Regions from separate parts of the Phyllobacterium sp. genome, predicted to be linked through region 1. Evidence: predicted binding sites of a transcription regulator. Region 1 holds the regulator's gene; the other holds the start of a gene.
The links. Region 1 encodes LexA, which represses DNA repair genes until DNA is damaged. Its sites were predicted from a motif close to TGTTCNNNNTGTGTTCNG; they were not measured.
Positions count from the first base shown of each region.

Region 2: the regulator LexA is predicted to act here: its motif matches at 5,789-5,806, upstream of AAAB35_RS27615 (PA0069 family radical SAM protein).

Region 1 is NZ_JBBNAM010000417.1:13,616-21,417, reverse strand. Features, by position in the region: gene trpD (anthranilate phosphoribosyltransferase) at 1-86, shown strand, start outside; gene trpC (indole-3-glycerol phosphate synthase TrpC) at 89-907, shown strand; gene moaC (cyclic pyranopterin monophosphate synthase MoaC) at 904-1,398, shown strand; gene glp (gephyrin-like molybdotransferase Glp) at 1,400-2,608, shown strand; gene AAAB35_RS27290 (hypothetical protein) at 2,706-3,140, shown strand; gene AAAB35_RS27285 (hypothetical protein) at 3,144-4,094, shown strand; gene AAAB35_RS27280 (hypothetical protein) at 4,055-4,576, shown strand; gene lexA (transcriptional repressor LexA) at 4,748-5,467, shown strand; gene AAAB35_RS27270 (ComEC/Rec2 family competence protein) at 5,533-7,802, opposite strand, start outside.
Region 2 is NZ_JBBNAM010000418.1:42,474-50,275, forward strand. Features, by position in the region: gene AAAB35_RS27580 (cell wall hydrolase) at 1-292, shown strand, start outside; gene AAAB35_RS27585 (AtpZ/AtpI family protein) at 885-1,301, shown strand; gene AAAB35_RS27590 (F0F1 ATP synthase subunit A) at 1,362-2,114, shown strand; gene AAAB35_RS27595 (F0F1 ATP synthase subunit C) at 2,184-2,411, shown strand; gene AAAB35_RS27600 (F0F1 ATP synthase subunit B) at 2,519-3,157, shown strand; gene AAAB35_RS27605 (F0F1 ATP synthase subunit B) at 3,169-3,654, shown strand; gene AAAB35_RS27610 (ribonuclease HII) at 3,784-4,443, opposite strand; gene AAAB35_RS27615 (PA0069 family radical SAM protein) at 4,560-5,711, opposite strand; gene AAAB35_RS27620 (glycosyl transferase family 2) at 5,874-6,383, shown strand; gene moaB (molybdenum cofactor biosynthesis protein B) at 6,402-6,953, opposite strand; gene AAAB35_RS27630 (4-(cytidine 5'-diphospho)-2-C-methyl-D-erythritol kinase) at 6,956-7,802, opposite strand, start outside.

The sequences.
Region 1 (7,802 bases):
AAGCGGCCGCGCAATCGATCGACAGCGGCGCGGCGCGAAATGTGCTAAAGAAACTCGTTCATGTATCCAATAGCGGGGCGCTCTGAGCATGGTTGATATTCTTCGCAAGATCGAGTCCTACAAGCGCGAGGAAATCGCGGCGGCCAAGGCTCGCACTCCGCTTGACGAACTCAAGGCGCAGGCGCGGGATCAAGACGCGCCCCGCGGGTTTCTCACCGCTCTGCAGAAGAAGCGCGCCGGCAACCAATTCGCCCTCATAGCCGAAATCAAGAAGGCGAGCCCGTCGAAAGGCCTAATCCGGCCAGACTTCGATCCGCCTGCACTCGCCAAAGCCTATGAACTGGGTGGGGCTGCTTGTCTCTCGGTACTCACCGACCAGCCCTCCTTTCAAGGTGCCCCGGAGTATCTTATCGCAGCGCGCGCGGCTACCAACCTGCCTGCCCTTCGCAAAGACTTCCTGTTCGACATCTATCAGGTCTATGAAGCCCGCAGCTGGGGTGCGGATTGCATTCTCATCATCATGGCGAGCGTTTCCGACGATCTGGCGAAAGCGCTCGAGGAGACCGCCATTTCGCTCGGCATGGATGTGCTCGTCGAGGTGCACGACGAAGCCGAGATGGAGCGGGCACTCAAGCTTACCTCCCCCCTGCTTGGCATCAACAACCGCAACCTGCGGACATTCGATGTTGACCTTGCCACCTCCGAGCGGCTGGCGGCGATGGTTCCGCCGGAAAAGTTGCTGGTAAGTGAAAGTGGCGTGTTTACTCACGCCGATTGTCTGCGGCTCTCACGGTCGCATATTGGAACGTTCCTTGTTGGCGAAAGTCTGATGCGACAGAACGACGTTGCAGCGGCAACTCACTTACTCCTGAATGGCGATGCCTCTCGACAGACAGACGCTGCATGACCACAAAACTGACTCACCTCGACGAGACGGGCGCCGCCCATATGGTCGATGTCGGCGGCAAGGCGGAGACGGAACGTGTGGCAACGGCTCAAGGCAGCGTGAAAATGCTTCCCGAAACGCTGGCGCTCATTCGTTCGGGCAATGCTGCCAAGGGCGACGTCATCGGTACGGCGCGTATCGCCGGCATCATGGCGGCCAAGAAGACGCATGATCTCATTCCACTTTGCCATCCTCTACTCTTGAATAAAATCTCCGTGGATATCGAGGCTGATGAGACCTTGCCGGGGCTCCACGTTGCGGCAACGGTAACGCTGACGGGCAAAACCGGTGTCGAAATGGAGGCTCTGACAGCCGTATCGGTGGCATGCCTGACCATATATGACATGGCAAAAGCCGCCGACAAAGGCATGATTATCCAGGATATTAGGCTTGTGCGGAAGACCGGTGGCAAGTCGGGCGATTGGTCAGCCGATTCAGTATATGGTGGCTGACATGACTGCACTTCTTCCTGTCAGCGAAGCACTGGCGCGTATTCTTAACGACGTAGACCGGCTTGAAATGGAGATCGTCCCACTTGCCGACGCCGGCAGTCGTGTGCTTGCCGAAAATCTCTACGCGAAACGCCAGCAACCGCCGTTTGCCGCATCGGCCATGGATGGCTATGCCGTCCGTGCCGCCGATGTCGTGGATTCGCCAGCCACCCTGCAATTAATCGGCCAATCCGCCGCCGGCCACGCCTTTTCTGGTATCGTCAACCCGGGCGAGACCGTGCGGATTTTCACCGGAGCACCGCTGCCAGAAGGAGCAGACAGCGTCGTCATCCAGGAAAACACGGTCCGGCATGGCGAGCGCATAGAGATCACCGAGCCGATCGTTCAGGGCAGGAATATCCGCCCGGCGGGATTGGACTTCAATGAGGGCGACCTTTTGCTTGAACGTGGTCGCCTCCTCGATCCGGCCGCACTTGCCCTTGCTGCGGCAGGCAACCATCCCGCCATTGCTGTTGTGCGGCGGCCGCGAATTGCCATTCTCGCGACGGGCGACGAACTGGTAAACCCCGGTGAAAGCCTGCGCCCCGACCAGATCGTTGCCTCCAATAGTTTCGGGCTGGCGGAGGTTATCCGACTGGCGGGGGGAGTTCCTATCGATCTTGGCATTGCGGAAGATCGTCTGGACGCCTTGAACAACGCGCTAGATCGCGCGATCGCTGGTGATGCAGATGTTGTCGTCACGCTTGGCGGGGCCTCCGTCGGCGATCACGATCTCGTTCAGCCGGCACTCGCCGCGCGTGGGATGGTCCTCGGTTTCTGGAAGATCGCGCTACGTCCAGGCAAGCCTCTCATGTTCGGACGTCTCGAAGGACGAAGGATCCTGGGTCTTCCGGGCAATCCTGTGTCTAGCTTGATCTGTGCGCACATTTTCCTCGTCCCGCTGATCCGTGCGTTGAATGGCGTACCGCACGAACCTGAAATGCGGAATGCCGAGCTTGGCGCTGACATGGCGATGAACGATCAACGACAAGATTATGTTCGCGCTCAAGTTGCGCGCGAAGCTGACGGCACGCTCGTCGCTACACCGTTCGCGCTGCAGGACTCCTCGATGCTGAAATTCCTTGCCGAGGCCAATGGATTGATCGTTCGCAAGCCTTTTGCGCCCGCCGCCCCGGCCGGTTCGCCATGTGAGGTGTTGATGCTGCGCTAGCCTTGTTGGACGTTGTCTCGGCGCAGTAGCGCCCCTGCTCCTATAATTCCCTACAACCCCAGGGTATGGACCCCCGGTACGCGTCGGCGTCACGGGTATGAGCGAAAATACCGGCCTTGCCAATCAAAAAGCCTATTGCGCCGACATCAAGCTCCGGTATTCGGACACAACTTTCATCGAAGGCGAAATATCCCGCTCCGATGGTCCAGGGTTTGGCACGTCGCGGTCGACCAATGGCGGGCTGACGCTGAGCGACGTGGCAACGACGGGAACACACGGGCGCCTTGCCAGCGCCTGGCGCACGCGGGCGCAGCTCGACCTTGAGGACATCACCCAAAGCGGGCTGAAGGGAACGCTCGGCGGCTATTACCAGGAGAAGCAGGCCGACTTCTCTACGCTGGCGGAACAAGTGGCCGCCGACCAGCAGATCTGGGGCCTTGCCGCCGATCTCGACATCACGGACGATCTGAGCCTTGACCTTGCCTATGACGATTTTGCCGAAGCGGAAGCCACCCACGACTTTTACGATTAGCCCGTGGGAGGCCGAAAAAAGCGCAAGGGCGCGGCGGCGGTCAGCAGGCAGCTGAACGATTACTGGAAAGCCTCCTTCGGCGCCACCTATCTGGAACTCAGTAACCCACTCGCGAGCGCATCGGGCAAATCTGGCTACGACGGCTCGCGCCTCGATGCCGGCGCGCGCCTCGAATATGCGCCCGATGCCGATCACACTTATTACGGCTTCGCCCAGGCTACCTTGTCACGATCCGGCGATATCGAGCGCGGCGACCGCCTCGGTCTGGGGACCGAATACCGATTGACCGCCACGGTCGGCCTCGAGGGCGAGGTTTCCTACGGTGCGACTGGCCTCGGCGCGCTCGCCGCAATTACCTACGAGCCGACAGCCGAGGACAGCTATTATCTCGGTTACCGCCTTGACCCCGACCGCGCCTTCGACCTTGACCGCAGCTATGATCTCGAAGGAACTGACTATGGTGCCATCGTCATCGGTGCGAGGCGCAAGCTTGACGATTATTGGTCGACCTATGCAGAAAACAATTACGACCTGTTCGGCCGGCGCAATTCGCTCGCGCAGACCTATGGCGTCGTCTATAGTGGACGGTCGATGGCGGCCTTGAGATCGGAACCGTCGAGGACGACACGATCGACCCTGGCACCGACCTCGAACGGTCCGACTTCGACCGGAAGGCAATCTCGTTGTCAGTGGGCTACAAGGATGAGGATCGCATTGCCGCGCGCATCCGCAGCGAGGCCCGCTTCGAAGATTCCGACGATGATACGCGCGATCTCAACAGCTATCTTCTGGCAACGGGCGTCAGCTGGAAGACGAGCGACGATTGGCGGCTGCTTGCCAATATCGATTCCGTTCTCTCCGACGACGCAAGCGGCGACAGCTCGCTGCGCGATGGCGACTATGTCGAGGCCTCGTTGGGCTATGCCTACCGCCCTGTCACAAACGACCGGCTGAATGCGCTGTTCAAATATACCTGGCTCTACGATCTGCCCGGCTCAGACCAGGTCAGCGCTGTCACCGGTGACGAATATGGCCCGGCCCAGCGCAGCAATATTCTCTCCGCCGACTTCACCTATGATCTTTTTCCATGGATCTCCGTCGGCGCCAAATACGGCTTCCGCTATGGCGAGGTGCGCGAGCGTCTCGAGGACGATATCGAGGCCTTCGCCGATTGGCAGACATCGTCGGCCCATCTAGGCATCTTGCGCACCGACTTGCACATCGTAAAAAAATGGGATGCGCTCCTCGAAGGACGCGTGATGTACATGGCCGAAGCCGATACCACCGATCTCGGCGTGCTCACCGCCGTCTACCGCCATGTCGGCAAGAACTTCAAGGTCGGCGTCGGCTACAATTTTGGCAACTTCTCCGACGACCTGCGTGATCTCACCTTCAACGATCGTGGCGCCTTCCTCAACGTCGTCGGCAAATTCTAATTCCAGAACGACCTTTAAAGGCATCAGCTCCGCCCCCACACCTCGCGAAACTCGCCTATTATTAGTCGCCACCCCATACGTAAACGACATATTAATACTTGTGGAACACAACTGGAACAGATAGTGTTTGTTCTGGTTTTGTTTTTCCGATTCCGTTTCGAAGGATCGCCGATGCTCACGCGTAAACAACACGAACTTCTGCTCTTTATCCATGAGCGCTTGAAGGAAACCGGCATCCCACCATCCTTCGACGAAATGAAGGATGCATTGGACCTTGCGTCGAAGTCGGGGATACACCGGCTTATCACGGCGCTGGAAGAACGCGGTTTCATTCGCCGGCTTGCCAACCGGGCACGGGCGCTTGAAGTCTTGCGCCTGCCGGACTCGATTGCCCCCGGCCTCAACGCGCAGAAAAAGTTCTCGCCGAGCGTTATCCAAGGGAGCCTCGGCCGCAATGTCGCTCCTCCCCGGGCGCAGCCGCGCGCTTCGGATGATGATGGCGCTATGAAGATCGTCAGCATTCCGGTCATGGGCCGGATCGCTGCCGGTGTGCCAATTTCCGCTATCCAGAACCAGACGCACATGATCGGCCTTCCGCCCGACATGATCGGCAGCGGCGAACACTATGCGCTCGAGGTCAAGGGTGATTCCATGATCGAGGCTGGTATCTTCGACGGTGATACGGTCGTCATCAGGCGCAGCGATACCGCCAACCCCGGCGAGATCGTGGTTGCTCTGGTCGATGATGAAGAAGCAACGCTCAAGCGTTTCCGGCGCAAGGGTGCATCCATTGCTCTCGAGGCCGCAAATCCCGCCTACGAAACACGGATCTTCGGGCCGGACCGCGTGCGTGTCCAGGGGAAGCTCGTCGGATTGATCCGCCGCTACTGATCGAGCGCAGGACTCAATCTTCGGCCGCTTCAGGCGTAACATCGGCGCGTTGGCGTGGCTTCCGCTCAACAAGGTTGCGGGCGCCGCGAGAGTAGACGCGGTAAGCGTTCCATGGCCGATCCGGTGGTCCCACCGCATAGGTAACGAGGGCTGATTGAAGCCGGCCGCGCAATTGTTGTGCAGCAATTGCTAGTGCTCCCTGCCCCTGTGCGGCTTTGCTGCTCTCCACCAACCTGATCTCCACCGTGCCGTTGATGGCGAGATCGATCCTGGGCCGTGATCGCAAGGACTTGATTGCCTGTACAGTTGGCGGTCGGACCCGTGAATGCGAGAATGACGATATCGCCCTCAGCGCAGGCAGATGATTTCATTGCCGGGTCATCGGTATAGGCCACGATAAGGCCGCCAGGTTCACGTGCAACGCAAAGACCGTTTGTGCATTCGAACTGTGCCTGTTCAAGTGGCGATCCAGCTTTCATTGGCATGAGCAGACCGACCGAGCCGTACCCTTCTTGCCAGTTTTCAAGGATGAAGGTGCTTGCGCGAGAACGGTTGATCGCAAGGGCATTCGAAGGCGTGCGCATACCGACGAGTTTTCCCTCCTCCGCGATGACGAGGTCCGGCTGACGTCCAATCAGCATTGGCAAAGCCGCGGACACCATGACGGCGAGGCCAAGAATCCGCAGGCGGGTGGTCAACAGTATGAGCAATATCAGCCCAACACTCATCAGTATCAGGCTGGCCCGCGGCATCGGACCGAGATTGCCACTTGGTGAAGCGGAACTCACCATTTTGGCAATCTCAACGACCAATTCAATGCCGCGCTCCATAATGGCGAATGGCAGCCAATCAAGATCGAATGGCATGGCGAGAAGCCCCAATACGCCAAACGGCATGACGAAGATTGAGACGATAGGCAACGCCAGTGCATTGCCGACGAGGCCAAGCGGCGCCGTGTTGTTGAAATGGTAGGCGGCAAAAAGTGAACTTGCTGTACCCGCAACAACGGATGTCACGGCTATGGTACCGATATGGTTCACAGCCATGACCGGTAACAGCAGGAGATAGTTATCACTGGGCCTGGCGCTTCGCTTTTTCCGGCGCACCGACCACCAGCCATAAAAGGCAATGAGCGCCCCCGTTGCCGAATAGGACATTTGAAAACTCGGTCCCAGAATTTCGTGCGGCATGACCGCGATCGTGATGAGAGCGGCGATGGCAAGATTACGCATGGAGATGGCCGCGCGATCCACCATGACGGCAAGGAGCATGACTGCCAGCATGACAAAGCTGCGCTGCGCTGCAACGTCTGCTCCTGATAGCAATAGATAGAAGCCGGATCCGACAAGCGCGAACAGGGCTGCCAACTTCTTCATTGGATAGCGGGCCGAAAAACCTGGGAAAAGCGCCATTACGGCGCGCAGTGAGCCAACTATGATTCCGGCGACCAGCGCCATGTGAAATCCGGAAATCGAAAGAATATGGGATAGACCGCTCAACCGCATGGCGTCGTTGGTTGCTTCGCTGATGCCGTCGCGCTGGCCGGTAATCAGTGAAGCTGCAATATCGCCCGGCTCACCCCTGATGCGGTAAAGCACGCGCTGCGTGAGTTGCTGACGAATATTGGCCATCATCTGCCAAGCCTTCACGCCGATACCTGCAGCGGTGGGCGCGGCGACGATCTCGCCCTTGCCAAGGAGAAATCCGTTTGCGCCGATGCCTCGATAATAGTTGTTGAAGGCAAAATCATAATTGCCGGGCCGCACGGGGCCCCGCTGTGGGCGTAAACGGACGAGGCCCTTCAACCCATCGCCTATCTTGATACCGGTCGGCAGACTTCGAGCCGAAATGACAACCCGGCTTGGCCCATAGCGCAGTAACGGCCGCTCCGTCGCGAGCACTTCGAGGGTAATGCGCCAGCTGCCGCGCGCGTCTCGGGCCATCGCGAAGACGCGTCCAGTCAAGCGCGTCGTGATGTCCGACCCGAGCATCTCCGTGTCTGCACGTAGCGTCTCAAGTTTGCCTGCGAGCATGCCGGCAACGATTGCAAGAGCAAAGAGAAGCGCCAGTCTCATCAGTGGTCGCGAATGCGCGAGGCTCAGCAAGCCAATGAGAGCAGTCAGCCCAAATAGAATGGCGCTCAGCCTTGGCTCGGCGGATCCGCTGAAATAGAGGATGGCACCGATGCCGGCGCACACAGGGACAAACAAAATGAGTGTGCCGCGTTCGATCTCTTGGTTGACGAGTGTTGGAATTGCTGCCGCGGCATGTCGCGCCGCCGACAGGGCTGACGCTATTCGCCGCTTCGCCACTTGTCCATGACCCGGAGCGGCCA
Region 2 (7,802 bases), on a different contig from region 1:
CCCGAAGACGATCTGCGGCGTCGTCTACCAGAACGATGACTGGATAAATCGCTGCCAGTTCTCGTTCGCCTGCGAGGGCCGCAAACTCCGCGTCACCGAGCCTAGGGAATGGAAGGTGGCGCAACAGGTGGCCCAAGCTGTGTCTTCCGGGCAGATCTTCCTTCCCGAAGTCGGATCGGCGACGCACTACCACGCGGTTTATGTTCGCCCCAACTGGGCGCGCACCATGAAGCGCGTCAACAAGATCGGCCAGCACATCTTCTATCGCACCTTTGGTGGCGGCTGGATCTAGTCCGACTTTCGTCGCCTTGGAATCGGAATGAGAACTGTTACATTGTCCTTGGAGTGGGGAACGAGTTATCGCCCGTCCCCCGTTGCTGATTAGTTGAATCGAATCCGGAGCTCGACTTGCCAGCCGTTCCGGGTCTTTTCATAATCAGGGTGATGCTAAGTGGCTTGAAACACATGCTTCACCTTCAAGTTCGAGGGCAAGGCCTATGCCCTGGTCGAAGCGGCCCATCCCCTTCGATACGCCGGCTGGCTCGGCATACCTGCTTTCACCCTCAAACCACCCGATCGCATTTATCTAGTATCCGGAGGTCTCCGCAAGAAACGCAGGGTTGCGAATAGCGATCGTACAAGGCGCATTCGGTTGATCCGCGGCGTGAGCGGGCGGTCTACAGGCACTGATCGGCAAGGATTCGAACCCGAATTTTCGCCAAAGAGGTGAGACATAAAGTCATATTTGCCTAACGTATTGAATTTTACTGCGAAAATTACCCTTGAGAGTCACTGTCCAGCGCCTTGACTAGCGCGGATCGGGACAATATGTTGCGCGCGACTTCGAAGCGGGGGTGAAGCCCTGCATTCAGCGTGTAAAGGACATGCCATTGGCCACCGGGAAAGAACCCGATAAGTCAGGTCCTGTCGGTGACACGCCGGGTGCTGGACGCAGACTGACTTCGGATGAACTGGAGAGTCGCAGTCGCTCTCTGGCCGCAAAACTTGCTGCCAGGGGCGTAGGATTGAAGCCCAGTTCGCAAGACAAGGGGACGGAAACCGCCTCCGGTGTCGCGCAGGCCGTGAAATTGTCGAGCGAGTTCATCGCCGGCGTTTTGGCTGGTGCGGGGTTGGGCTGGTTAGCTGACCGATTTTTGGGTACTTCACCTTGGGGGCTGATCGTGCTGCTCCTCCTTGGTTTTTGTGCTGGAACGCTGAACATCCTGCGCTCGACGGGACGTGTGGCGGAAAATCGTGATCCGGAACTCGGCAAGAGTTCCGACGTCAAGAAACCGGAATAAGGCTTCGGCCAAGGTCGCAAGACTGGACCCGCAAGTATAGACATTACAGACGAGGTTAGAGTGTCAAACGATCCGATTCATCAATTCCATATCAACAAGTGGATTCCTATTGATGTGGGTGGAATCGACCTCTCCTTTACCAATTCGTCGGCCTTCATGGTCGCAACGGTTGGTGTCGCCTCGGCATTTCTTTATCTGACGTCCTCCAATCGCGGCCTTATCCCGACGCGCCTGCAGTCGGTTTCAGAGATGGCCTATGAGTTCGTCGCCTCGACCCTGCGTGATTCGGCAGGAAGCGCGGGGATGAAGTTCTTCCCGTTCGTCTTCTCGCTCTTCATGTTCGTGCTCGTCGCTAACATGCTCGGCATGTTCCCGTATTTCTTCACGGTTACGAGCCAGATCATCGTCACGTTCTGCCTGGCGATCCTCGTCATTGGCACCGTGCTGGCCTATGGTTTCGCCAAGCATGGCTTCAAGTTCCTCGGTGTCTTCGTGCCGTCCGGCGTGCCTAAGCTCCTGCTTCTGCTCGTGGTGCCGATTGAAATCATTTCGTTCCTTTCCCGTCCGATCAGCCTTTCAGTTCGTCTCTTCGCCAACATGCTTGCTGGCCACATCACGCTGAAAGTCTTTGCCGGCTTTGTTGCTTCCATGAGCGCCCTCGGCGCGCTGGGCATCGGCGGCTCCATCCTGCCGCTCGCCATGACGGTAGCGCTGACGGGTCTCGAATTCCTGGTGGCTTTCCTACAGGCCTACGTCTTCACCGTGCTTACCTGCATGTATCTGAACGACGCAGTCCATCCTGGCGGTCACTGAGAAAACTTCACCGGCGGTTTCCGCCAAATGCAAATCTATCAATGAGAATTCTATCCAAAGGAGTTTAATATGGATCCGGTAGCAGCAAAGTACATCGGTGCAGGTCTCGCTTGTTTTGGCATGGCCGGTACGGCCCTCGGCCTCGGCAACATCTTCGGCAGCTATCTCTCCGGTGCACTGCGCAACCCGTCGGCAGCTGACGGCCAGTTCGGCCGCCTGGTATTCGGCTTTGCCGTTACCGAAGCTTTGGGCATCTTCTCGCTGCTCATCGCTCTTCTGCTTCTCTTCGCTGTCTAATTGAAGACAGCGCTTGTTACTGGCTGCGCTCCGCGCGGCCAGTAAACTTATATGCAGCAATACGACTTTGCTGATTTGGGAAACGCCCGAACCCAAGGGGACAACACATGTTTGTGTCTTCGGCGCACGCCGCATCCACAACGGAAACAATCGTCGCTCAGACCGACACGCATGGTGCTGCCGAAACGGTCGCTCCAGGTACGCCTGATGCTCATGCAACCGAGACCCATACCGAAACCGGCGTGGCGCATGAGAAGACTGTCTTCCCGCCCTTTGATACGACCCATTTTGCCTCTCAGGTTCTGTGGCTCGCACTGACGTTCGCAGTATTCTATCTCTTCCTTTCGCGTGTGATCCTGCCGCGTATCGGCGGTATCATCGAGACACGCCGCGATCGTATCGCGACCGATCTCGACCAGGCCGCCCGCATGAAACAGGACTCGGACGAGGCGCTCGCCGCATACGAACAGGAACTCGCCGACGCCAAGAAGAAGGCAGGTTCGATCGCCCAGACCGCGCAGGACGAAGCCACGGCCAAGTCCGATTCGGAAATGGCAAAGATCACCGCCGAGCTCGAGAAGAAGCTCAGCGAAGCCGAAGCCAGCATTGCCTCGATCAAGGATAAGGCAATGAAGGAAGTCGGTACCATTGCCGAGGACACCGCGACCGAGATCGTCAAGAAGATCGTCGGTGGCAGCGTCGACAAGGCGAGCGTCTCCGCCGCTGTCAAAGCTGTTCGGGGCTGAGGAGAACGATAATGGAATTGGACGCAACATTTTACGCCCTCGTCGGCCTCATCATCTTCCTGGCGCTGATCGCTTATCTCAAGGTGCCGGGCGTTGTGGGCAAATCGCTCGATGCCCGCGCTGACCGCATTCGCGACGAGCTTGAAGAAGCGCGCCGCCTACGCGAGGAAGCCCAGTCGCTGCTTGCCGATTATCAGCGCAAGCGCAAGGAAGCAGAGAAGGAGGCAGCGGAGATCGTTGCTATCGCGCAGCGCGAAGCCCACGGCCTGCTTGAGGAAGCCAAGAAGAAGAGCGAGGAGTATATCGCCCGTCGTCACAAGCTTGCCGAGCAGAAGATTGCCCAGGCCCAGGTTGAAGCTGTCAACGAGGTGCGCGCCACCGCAGTCGATGTTGCAGTCGCCGCCGCGGGCCGTATTCTTGCGGACAAGGTTGACGCCAAGGCCTCGGCTGAGCTTTTCAAGTCTTCGCTGACCGAGGTGAAGTCTCGCCTCAACTGAAGTCGCAAAATCCTGATGAGAAGCCGCCTTCGGGCGGCTTTTTTATGCCGCTTCGGAATCATGCAAAAACGGTGTGATATCGGCCACGCCGATTGATTGCCGATCTCAACATGAGGCCCGATCGTCTGCCTAGACCTGGCGGTCCTTGAGCGGCGAGAAGCTGAAGCGGTGCAAGCCAACGACGGGTCCATGGGCCTCCATGGCGTTGCGATGATATTCGGTCGCGTAGCCGACGTGCGATTCGAGGCCGTAGAGCGGCATGTACTTGCCTGTCTGGGTCATCATGCGATCGCGAGTAACCTTGGCAAGGATCGAAGCAGCAGCGATCGATACGGATCGCTGGTCGCCGCGGATCAAGGCGGTAGCAGGGCAGGGCAGGCCGGGCGCTACATCGCGGCCATCGATCAGCGCGTGGCCGGGTTGAATGGCGAGGCCGCACACCGCGCGGCGCATCGCTTCAAGCGCAGCCTTCAGAATGTCAGTGGAATCGATCGCGGGCGCCGAGACGCTGGAAACGGCACAGGCAAGCGCCGTGCTCGTAATCATCTCGAATAGCTCTTCGCGCCGCTGGGCAGTCAGCCGCTTCGAATCATCGAGGCCGTCCGGAATTTTTTTGGGGTTGAGGATTACAGCGGCGGCGACCACGGGGCCGGCGAGCGGGCCGCGCCCCGCTTCATCGATGCCGACAATATACTGGACACCGCTGCGCATGAGCTTGCGCTCGCTGGTAAAGTCCGGTTTGACGGGCTCCAGGGGAAGAAGCAGAGAATCAGAACGCGATCGAGCCATGTTGCGGCGAGACTCGCATTCGTTCTGATTCTCTGCAAGCCCTTAGGTAGCTGATGGGGTGGGCTACCCAAGGTCACATCAGGCCGGGATGGGGCGCAGCCTGACGGAAAGCCTTGTTAGAACAATGAAAGTTGCTCGCTTCCTGGCGTTGGGGAAAAAAGATCGGTACGCAAGCGCCGTTTGGCGAGATTCATGCCAAGCCGCTTCGCCGCAATCTCGAACCGGCGCCCGATCTGCCATGCATAAGGACCTTCGCCGCGCATCCGCTTACCCCACTCGGCATCGTAGTCCTTGCCATCGCGCATGGATCGAACCAGCGACAGGACATGCCGGTAACGATCGGGATAATTCCGCAGCAGCCATTCCTTGAAAATCGGGCTGACTTCGAGTGGCAGCCGTAGCAAGACATAGCCTGCTTCAAGCGCGCCCACCGCGCGGGCACTATCAAGAACGCGTTCGATCTCGTGATCGTTAAGGCCGGGGATGACCGGCGCAACCATGACACCGACCGGAACGCCCGCCTCGGCGAGGCTGCGCAGCGCCTGCAACCGGCGCGTCGGCGTGGATGCACGGGGCTCCATGGTCCGTGCCAGCTTGCCGTCGAGCGTCGTCACAGACAGGCACACTTTGGCCAGACCCTTTTCCGCCATGCGCGCCAGAATGTCCTGATCGCGCATGACAAGCGCTGATTTGGTGACAATCCCCACCGGATGCTGATGCGCTTCGAGCACCTGAAGAATATCGCGCATGATCCGCCATTTCTTCTCGATCGGCTGGTAAGGATCCGTGTTCGTGCCAATCGCAATGGTTTTGGCTGTGTAGCCTGGCTTGGAAAGCTCCTTGTCAAGCATTTTGGCCGCATCAGGTTTGGCAAAGAGCTTTGATTCGAAATCGAGTCCCGCCGAAAGCCCCATATAACTGTGGGTCGGCCGCGCAAAACAATAGATGCAGCCGTGCTCACAGCCGCGATAGGGATTAATCGAACGGTCGAAGCTGATATCGGGCGAATCATTACGTGTGATGATGACACGCGGCTTCTCGATCTGAACTTCCGTCTTGAACGGCGGCAGGTCCTCAATCGTTTCCCAGCCGTCGTCATAGACGTGACGGCTCTCCGCTTCGAAGCGGCCGGATGGATTCATACCAGCGCCGCGCCCGCGGCGTCGTTCCGAATCGATGCGCAAGCCGGCCTCGTCGATCAGGGCATTGGCTTGTTGTACGCGGCCTTGCCCGAAAGCAGCCTTGTCCGCTTGCACCACAATGTTCATTGGCGTTCTCCTTGGACCGAAGCGAAACGCGAGTCGCTGATCACAGTCGCAACATGAATCTATTCCTAGCAAATTAATAGAACAAAGCAAGAACAATATGCAGAGAGATGCAGCCGCAACGAGTGATGGAAATTTTCAGGATAATAGGCTAGAGCGTTGGTAATGATCTCCGTCTTGATTGAAACGCAAAATTCGTATGAACCGTTGGCCAGAACGCTTGCCGGTCTGGTAAGCGGTGCTGTCGAAGGATTGCTCAGCGATGTCGTCGTCATTGATCATGGTTCGCTTGATCAGACACATAGGGTCGCCGATCAGGCGGGCTGCATTTTCTTGCAGGATCTGACGCTGCTTGATGGTTTCAGGCGTGCCAGAAGCGAATGGTTCCTGTTTCTGGAGCCTGGTGCCCGACTGCTCGACGGATGGATCGAGCCGGTTGCCATGCACGTCGAACGCATGCAGGGACCGGCCTGTTTCACACGCTCCCATGCGCACCGCCGGCCGTTTCTAAGCCGGGTGTTCTCGCCAGGAAATCCGCTTGCCGATGGGTTGCTGATATCCAAGCGCCAATCGATGGCCCTGTTCAATCCGGGCAAGAAATCCGCGGATATCGCACGCGGCCTCGCCATGAAACGGCTGCGGGCAGAAATTATTCCTGCAGCTTTGAAGGGCTGAAGCTTGCTAGTCTAGGCTCTAACTCTTGCCGCCGCGCCGCAGATGTTCATTAAGCCTGGGCATGATCTCGACGAAATTACAGGGCATGTGCCTGTAGTCGAGTTGATGCTGAAGGATGCCATCCCACGCGTCCTTGCAGGCGCCGGGCGAGCCCGGGAGCACGAATACGAAAGTGGCATTGACGACGCCACCGGTTGCACGCGACTGGACCGTTGAGGTGCCGATCTTATCGTACGATATGCGGTGAAAGACTTCAGAAAAACCGTCCATGCGTTTTTCGAAGATGGGTTCGAGAGCTTCCGGCGTAACGTCGCGGCCGGTAAAGCCCGTGCCGCCGGTCGTAATGATGACGTCGATATCAGGATCCTCTGACCAGGAAAGCACCTTGTTGCGGATTTTCTCGCGGTCGTCCGTCACGATCGCGCGCTCCGCCAGCGTGTGCCCCGCGCCAAGCAGGCGCTCCGCCAGCGTGCTACCGGACTTGTCGTCTTCGAGCTTGCGCGTATCCGAGACAGTGAGGACCGCGATCTTGACCGGAACGAATGGTCTTGTTTCGTCAATACGCGCCAAGATCAGTTTCCTTCCATGGCACTATGCGTTGCGACGACGAACCAACCAGGATGCTGCCGGCGAACGCTTGCCGCCGCAGCTTGGGCTTCGTCGTCGCTGTCATAGATGGCAAAGCAAGTACCGCCGGATCCCGACATGCGCACCAGCCTTGGTGATGTTTGTGTGAGCACCGTGACCGTATGGTCAATCTCGGGCGTCAGCGCCCGCGTCGCCTCGAAAAGGTGATTGTGCGTCGCGCGGAGGTAGGCGCAGACATCATCCACGGACTGCATGGCGGTCAGAGCCGGCAATGGCGGGTTGTCGCGCTTGTTTAGGTTTGCAAAAACCTGCGGCGTCGAGATTGACGCTCCGCAATTGGCAAGCACCAGCGGCAAATGTGGAAATGCGGCGATCCGTTCGATTTCGTCGCCGACGCCGCGCGCAACCAGCGGCTGTGCGTGCAGACACATCGGAATGTCGGCTCCGAGCGGCAAACCGATTGCAGCCAATCGGTCGACGTCAACATCGAGGGCCCATAGCCTTGCAAGTGCATTTAATACTGCCGCCGCATCACTTGAACCGCCGCCAATGCCCGAAGCGACGGGAAGATGTTTTTCCAGATGAATGGAAACCGGCGTTACCCGATCAGGAAACGCAGCGCGAAGGGCATCGCGTGCTCGAAGGGCCAGATTGGTTGCATTGCTCGGCAGCCCGTCTCCGAACCGGCCGGACATGGAGAAATTGTCTTTTGCCGCACGTTTAACGCTGATTCTGTCACCGAAATCAGCAAAGACGACAAGACTTTCGAGAGTGTGGTAGCCGTCGTTCCGCCTGCCGGTCACGTGCAGTGCCAGGTTGATCTTGGCCGAA